2 linked regions of the Loktanella sp. M215 genome follow. The protein of the gene in region 2 binds, or shares a complex with, the protein of the main gene of each other region. Links are inferred from orthologs where the notes say so. Each region holds a gene or a part of one and is shown on either strand. Other genes may lie near its edges.

Region 1 (3,418 bases), 1.0 Mb from region 2 along the record:
GGCAAGGAAATCGCCCTCACCGTGACGACCACCGGGTCCAGCATCACCGCCAGCGGCGCGCCCGAGGATCTGACATACGACGTCGCGGCGGACCAGTATGTCGTCAACGTTGACAAGATGACCTCGCCCAAGGGCGACATCACCGGCGACATCCGTCTGACCCTGAACAACCTCACGGGCACGACCCACCAATCGACCGGCGAGACGCGAGAGACCAGCTACGACGTCAAGGCGAACGCCCTCGACCTGCTGATCGACGTGACCCCGCCAGAGGCCGGCAAGGTCATGCTGTCGGGCAAGATCGACGGCCTCGCCTTTGCCGGCGACAGCAGCGCGCCGGCAGACCTCGACGTCAGCGACCCCGCCGCGATGCTGGGCGGGGATTTCACCGGAAAATCGACCCTGACGACGGGATCGTCCGCCTACATCTTCTCGACCTCTGGCGACATGACCATCGATGGCACCACCACCAACGGCCCGGTCAATGTGATGACCTCGGTCGGACCACAGGGCGTGGCCTATGACGTCGCCGTCAGCGATCTTGCCGCCGATGTCACCGGCAGCGAGATGCCGTTCCCCTTCAAGCTGACCGCCGCCTCCTACGGCTTCGGCCTCTCGGCGCCCGTCGCACCCACCGACGCCCCCGCGCCCTTCAGCCTGAAGGTCGATCTCACGGATGTTGCCGTGAATGACGAGGTCTGGGCCATGATCGACCCCGCCGCCAACCTGCCGCGCGACCCCGCAACGGTCCGGCTGGATGTGTCCGGGTCCGCGCAACTGGACGTGGCCCTGACCGATCCCACGCAGATGGCTGCAGTGGGGCAGGGCTTTCCGGGCAAGCTGCAGGATCTGACCCTGAACGAGCTGACGATCAAGGCGGTCGGCGCTTCCGTCGACGGCAAGGGCCAGTTCACCTTCGGCAACACCGATACCACGACATTCCCCGGCATGCCGCGCCCCGACGGCCAGATCAACCTGACCGTGATGGGCGCCAACGGCCTGATCGACAAGCTGATCGCCATGGGGCTGGTCCCCGCCGATCAGGCGATGATGGGGCGCATGATGCTGGGCATGTTCGCCAAGGATATCGGCAACGATACGCTGGAATCCACGATCGAGGTCAAGGACGGGCAGGTGCTGGCCAACGGCCAGCGCATCCGCTGACCCCTTGGTCTGCGGGCCGCGACCTTGCAGCGCGGCCCCGACCGGACTACCTGCGGAGGGGATATTTCAGAAAGCCTCATCCATGACCGACCTTGCCGCGCTGACCCAACAGATCCTCGACGCCGCCCGCCGCGCCGGTGCCGGTGACGCCGATGCGATCGCGGTGCAGGGGACCTCGATCTCGATCGACGTGCGTCTGGGGCAGCTGGAAAAGGCGGAACGCTCCGAAGGCGTCGACATCGGCCTGCGCGTGCTGCTCGGTCAGCGGCAGGCCTGCGTGTCCTCCTCCGACAACCGCCCCGCCGCGATCACGGCGATGGCCGAACGCGCCGTCGCCATGGCGCGCGAGGCACCCGAGGATCCCACCGTCGGTCTGGCGGACCCCGACCAGCTGACACGGTCTACCGACAGCGCACACCTCGAACTCTATGACGCGTCCCCCGAACCGGACCCCGCAGCCCTGCAGGACGCCGCGATGCGGGCAGAGGCCGCGGCGCAGGAAAATCCCGGCATCTCTCAGGTCTCGGAAACCAGCGCGGGCTATTCCCGCCGTCAGGTCCACATGGCCGCCAGCAACGGCTTTTCCGGTGGCTACGCCCGGTCCGACATCGGTCTGTCCTGTGTGGCGATCAGCGGCACCGGCACCGGGATGGAACGGGACTACGACTACGACACCCGCATCTTTCAATCCGACCTGCGCGACCCCGCCGAGATCGGCCGCAGCGCCGCCGCCCGCGCGGTGGAACGCGCCGGATCGCGCCGGCCCAAGACCGGGGCCTATCCGGTCCTTTTCGACGAACGTGTCGCGTCCTCGCTCATCGGGCATCTGGTCAGCGCCATCAACGGCAGCGCCATCGCCCGCGGCGCGTCCTTCCTGCGTGGCGCGCTGGGCGAACAGGTGCTGCCCGCGGGCATGAGCCTGATCGAGGACCCCCACCGCCCCCGCGCGTTCGGCTCGCGCGTCTTCGACGCCGAAGGCTTGCCCACGCAAGCCCGCGCGCTGATCGACGACGGCACGCTGACCGGCTGGACGCTCGACCTCGCGACGGGGCGCAAGCTCGACCTGCCCTCGACCGCCAATGCCGCACGCGGCACATCCTCGCCGCCGCAGCCCAGCGTGACGAACCTTGCGCTGACCCAAGGCACCGCCAGCCGCGCCGACCTGATCGCGCAGATGGGCACCGGGTTGCTCGTCACCTCGATGATCGGCTCGACGATCAATCCCAACACCGGCGATTACAGCCGCGGTGCAGCCGGCTTCTGGGTGCAGAACGGCGAAATCAGTCATCCGGTCAACGAATGCACCATCGCGGGCAATCTGCGCGACATGTGGCGCAGCATGATCGCCGCCAACGACGGCCGCGCCCACCTGTCCCGCGTCGTGCCGTCCCTGCTGGTCGAAGGGTTGACCCTTGCCGGCGACTGACCTGCCCCTGCTCCTCGACGCCGCCGCCGCGGCAGGCGAGATCGCGCTGCACTATTTCAAGGCCGACCCGCAGGTCTGGGACAAGGGCGACGATCAGGGCCCGGTGACCGAGGCGGATCTGGCCGTCAACGCTATGCTGACCGACCGCCTGCGCACCGCGCGCCCCGATTACGGCTGGTTGTCAGAGGAAACCCCCGACGACACCGCCCGCCTGACCACGACGCGGCAGTTTATCGTCGATCCCATCGACGGCACCCGCGCCTTCATCAATCATTCTCAGGACTGGGCCCACGCCATCGCCGTGGTCGAGGATCGCCGCGTGATCGCCGGTGTCGTGACGCTACCAGCGCGCGGCCTGACCTTTGCCGCCGTCCTCGGCAACGGCGCCACCCTGAACGGCCGCCCCCTGCGCGTGACCGACACGGCCGACCCGGTGCAGGCCCACGTCCTGACGACGAAACCCAACCTCGCGCCCCAGCACTGGCAGGGCGGCGTGGTCCCTGCATTCACCAAAGGCTTCCGCTCCTCGCTCGCCTACCGCCTCTGCCTCGTGGCCGAGGCGCGGTTTGACGCGATGCTGACCCTGCGCCCGTCGTGGGAATGGGACATCGCCGCAGGTGCGCTGATCGTGACAGAGGCAGGCGGCACCGCCAGCGACCGCAACGGCCAGCCCCTGATGTTCAACAACCCGCATCCGCAGGTGAACGGCGTGTTGGCTGCGGGGGCGGTCCACGCAGCACTGCTGGCAGCGCTGATCTGACCGCATCCATGCTGCACCCGCAGCACGCCGCCGGTTGTATCGCCCCGGTCCCCTGCGTAAGTTGCCGC
Region 2 (3,725 bases):
TTTTAGGTTCGGCGCTGTCAACTGACCCGTGACAGCAGACCGCCCGCCGATCGGGCGATCCGACCGTCCAGTTCGAGGTCGATCAGCACCGGCGCGACCAGCGGTGAGGGGCTGCCCAGATCGCGGATCAACTGATCCTCTGCCACAGGCGAGGCTCCCAGCCGATCGAGGATCTGGTTATGCAATGCCGCCGCTTCCTGCAGGGTGCGGCGCGGTGCCGGGGGCTGGTCCGGAATCGTCAGCGGCAGGGGGGCTGCGGGCCGGGCGCCCAATGCCTCGATCACGTCGGCGGCGGATCGCACCAGTTGCGCGCCGTCGCGGATCAGCATGTTGCACCCGGCGGCGCGGGCATCGAACGGATGACCCGGCACCGCCAGCACGTCGCGGTGCTGATCCAGCGCGTCGCGGGCGGTGATCAGGCTGCCGGATTTGGCGGCGGCCTCGACCACGATGACGGCGCGGGACAGGCCCGCAATGATGCGGTTGCGCGCCGGAAAGTGCCGCGCCTGCGGTTGCAGACCCATGGGCATTTCCGACAGGCGCAGGCCCTGTGCCGCGATCAGATGGGCCAGATCGGTATTTTCGACAGGATAGATGACATCGACGCCGCCCGCCTGCACCGCCACCGTGCCGCCGGCCAGTGCGGCGTGGTGGGCAGCGGCATCGATCCCGCGCGCCAGCCCGGACACGACGACATACCCCGCGGCGGTCAGATCGCTGGCCAGGGCCTTCGCCATCCGGGTCCCCAGCGACGAGGCATTGCGCGCGCCCACCATGGCGATCATCGGGCGGTGCAGCAGGTCCACGCGTCCCAGCGCCCACAGCAAAGGCGGTGCGTCGGACAGATCGTCGATCGCCGGAGGCCAGTCAGGATCGCCCTGCATCAGCAGGCGTGCCCCCGCGGCGTGACCGGCCTTCATCTCTGCAATGACGACACCTGCGGGACAGATTTCATAATCAGCGACGCCAGCCGCAGCCGCGATGGCCGGCAGGGCCGCAAGCGCCCCGTCGGCGGACCCATGTTCGGCAATCAGCCGACGGTAGGTCGCAGGTCCGACACGACGGGATCGCAGCAAGCGAAGGTTCTGGAACCTGGGGTCATCCCGGGGGGATTTTTGGTGAGTGGTCGGGTGAAAAGCCACGTCTGAACCAAACCTTCGCCTTGCTGCACCCTCAGTCTAGAATCGCAATCCTTAATCAAAGCTGAATCAAAACAGCCGCATCGCGAAAATAACGTCAGGCCGATCCGCCGACCGTCAGGCCGCCGATCAGCAGGCTGGGTTGGCCGACGCCCACCGGCACCCACTGACCGGCCTTGCCGCAGTTGCCGATACCCGGATCCAGCGCCAGATCGTTGCCGATCCCGCGGATCTGCCGCAGGGCCGTCGCTCCGTCGCCGATCAGCGTGGCGCCCTTGATCGGGCGGCCCACGACGCCGTCCTTCACGCGGTAGGCTTCGGTGCAGGAAAAGACGAACTTGCCGTTCGTAATGTCGACCTGACCGCCACCGAATCCCACGGCATAGATCCCGTCCTTCAGATCCGCCACGAGGGACGCGGGCGCGGTGTCGCCGGCCAGCATGTAGGTGTTCGTCATGCGCGGCATCGGTGCATGGGCATAGGATTCGCGCCGCCCGTTGCCGGTGGGCGCGACCCCCATCAGCCGTGCGTTCTGCCGGTCCTGCATGTAGCCGACCAGCACGCCATCCTCGATCAGTACATTCTTCGCCGACGGTGTGCCCTCGTCGTCCACGGTGATCGACCCGCGGCGGTCGGGAATCGTGCCATCATCCAGCACGGTGACGCCCTTGGCTGCGATCTGCTGACCCATCAGACCGGCAAAGGCGCTGCTGCCCTTGCGGTTGAAATCGCCCTCCAACCCGTGGCCGATCGCCTCGTGCAGCAGGATGCCGGGCCAGCCCGGGCCGAGGACGACGTCCATCACGCCGGCGGGCGCCGGTTCCGCGTCAAGGTTGACGAGGGCGATGCGCAGCGCCTCGCGGGCGACGCCCTGCCAGTGCGCGGTGTCGATCAGACCGATGAGAGAGGCGCGACCGCCGCCGCCCATGCTGCCGCTTTCGCGCTGGCCGTCCTGTTCGACGATGATGCTGATGTTGATCCGGCTCATCGGGCGGACGTCCGTGACCATCGTGCCTTCGGGGCGCAGGATCACGACCTCTTGCTGGGACGCGCCAAGGGATGCGCTGACCTGCACCACGCGGGGATCAAGGTCGCGGGCAAAGGCGTCGATCTGGCGCAACAGGTCGATCTTTGCCGGAAAGCTGGCCTCGGCCACAGGGTCCACGTCGCTGTAAAGCTTGACGTTGGTCCCCTGCGGACCGGGCGCCATCGTGCCACCGCCGTCACCCACCGCCAGACGCGCGGTGCCGACCGCGCGGCGCAGCGCCGCCTCGTCGATCGTCGTGGCATGGGCATAGCCCGCCCGCTCGCCGCGAACCGCGCGCAGGCCGAATCCTTCGGAGGCGTCGTAGTTGGCGGTCTTGACCCGACCATCGTCCAGCACAAGGCTTTCGGACCGGCGGCGTTCGATGAACAATTCGCCGTCGTCGGCGCCCAGCGTCGCCTCTCTTAGCAGGGCAAGGGCCGTGTCCTGATCCAAATGCGTGTCAAAAGGGCGAAATCGGTCGTCTGTCATGGCGGCGCATCCTTGGGATCGGGACGTGATGACCACAGACCTGCGCCAAAGCGTCCCTTTGCCGCAATCGTGGTTCTTGAGTTGTCCTTCAGGATATGGGACACGCACGGCAGGATACAACGGGATTGTGCGACGGCCGTCATGGCACCGACGTCGCACCGTCGTCACGCCGCAGGGCAAAACCCGGCGCGAGATCATAAGGGAATGACATGCGACTGAGCAATTTCGCCAAGACTGCCTGGACCACCATGGGTCTGATACTGGCCGGTGCCACGGCCCGCGCGCAGGACGTGAATGTGGAGCTGCCCGTCATCGGCGCACCGCATCCGGGCGGAATCGGCTTTCAGGAAGCGGCGACCAGCATCGCGCGCGACGTGCACTGGCTGGATGGCATGCTGCTGTGGATCATCACCGCGATCACGCTGTTCGTCACCGGTCTGATGATCTGGGTCTTCATCAAGTATAACCACAAGTCGAACCCCAAGCCCGCTGGCTTCACGCACAACAGCCCGCTGGAAATCGCATGGACGGTCGTGCCGATCATCATTCTGGTTTTCATCGGCGCCTTCTCTCTGCCCGTGCTGTTCAACCAGCAGGAAATCCCCGACGGCGACATCACGATCAAGGTGACGGGCTACCAGTGGTACTGGGGCTACGAATACGTCGACGAAGGCGTTGCATTCGATTCGTTCATGCTGGCACCGGACGAGCTGGCCGACTACGGCTACAGCGACGACCTTTATAAGCTGGCGACCGATCAGGCGATCATCCTGCCGGTCGGCAAGACCGTCGTGATGCAGCTGACCGGTGCTGACGTGATCCACTCCTGGACCGTCCCGGCCTTCGGGGTCAAGCAGGATGCCGTGCCGGGCCGTCTGGCGCAGCTTTGGTTCAACCCGGACAAGGAAGGCATCTACTTCGGTCAGTGCTCCGAGCTGTGCGGCAAGGATCATGCATTCATGCCGATCACGGTCAAGGTTGTCAGCCAAGAGGTCTATGACGCCTGGCTGGTCGAGGCGAAGGCACAGAACGGCGTCTGATCGCCGTCGATCCGCAAGGATGACTGAAAC

The links.
Region 1: the proteins of tldD (region 2) and GLR48_RS05610 are in contact, whole or in part, in a solved structure (PDB 5NJ9), measured with the Escherichia coli proteins. The link is inferred for Loktanella sp. M215 from one-to-one orthologs.

What each region holds. Positions count from the first base shown.
Region 1 is NZ_WMEA01000001.1:1,159,621-1,163,038, forward strand. What follows is about bases 428-3,418. They hold GLR48_RS05610 (TldD/PmbA family protein), read left to right. Parts: upstream 428-1,246; coding sequence 1,247-2,590; downstream 2,591-3,418. Other genes in these bases: GLR48_RS05605 (DUF2125 domain-containing protein), read left to right, coding at 428-1,164; GLR48_RS05615 (3'(2'),5'-bisphosphate nucleotidase CysQ), read left to right, coding at 2,577-3,350. In the rest of the region: more of GLR48_RS05605, read left to right, coding at 1-427.
Region 2 is NZ_WMEA01000001.1:122,177-125,901, reverse strand. The notes cover bases 447-3,317. They hold tldD (metalloprotease TldD), read right to left. Parts: upstream 2,656-3,317; coding sequence 1,237-2,655; downstream 447-1,236. Other genes in these bases: coxB (cytochrome c oxidase subunit II), read left to right, coding at 2,865-3,317; dprA (DNA-processing protein DprA), read right to left, coding at 447-1,076. Outside these bases: more of dprA, read right to left, coding at 18-446; more of coxB, read left to right, coding at 3,318-3,695. UniProt on the Escherichia coli protein: Metalloprotease involved in CcdA degradation. Suppresses the inhibitory activity of the carbon storage regulator (CsrA).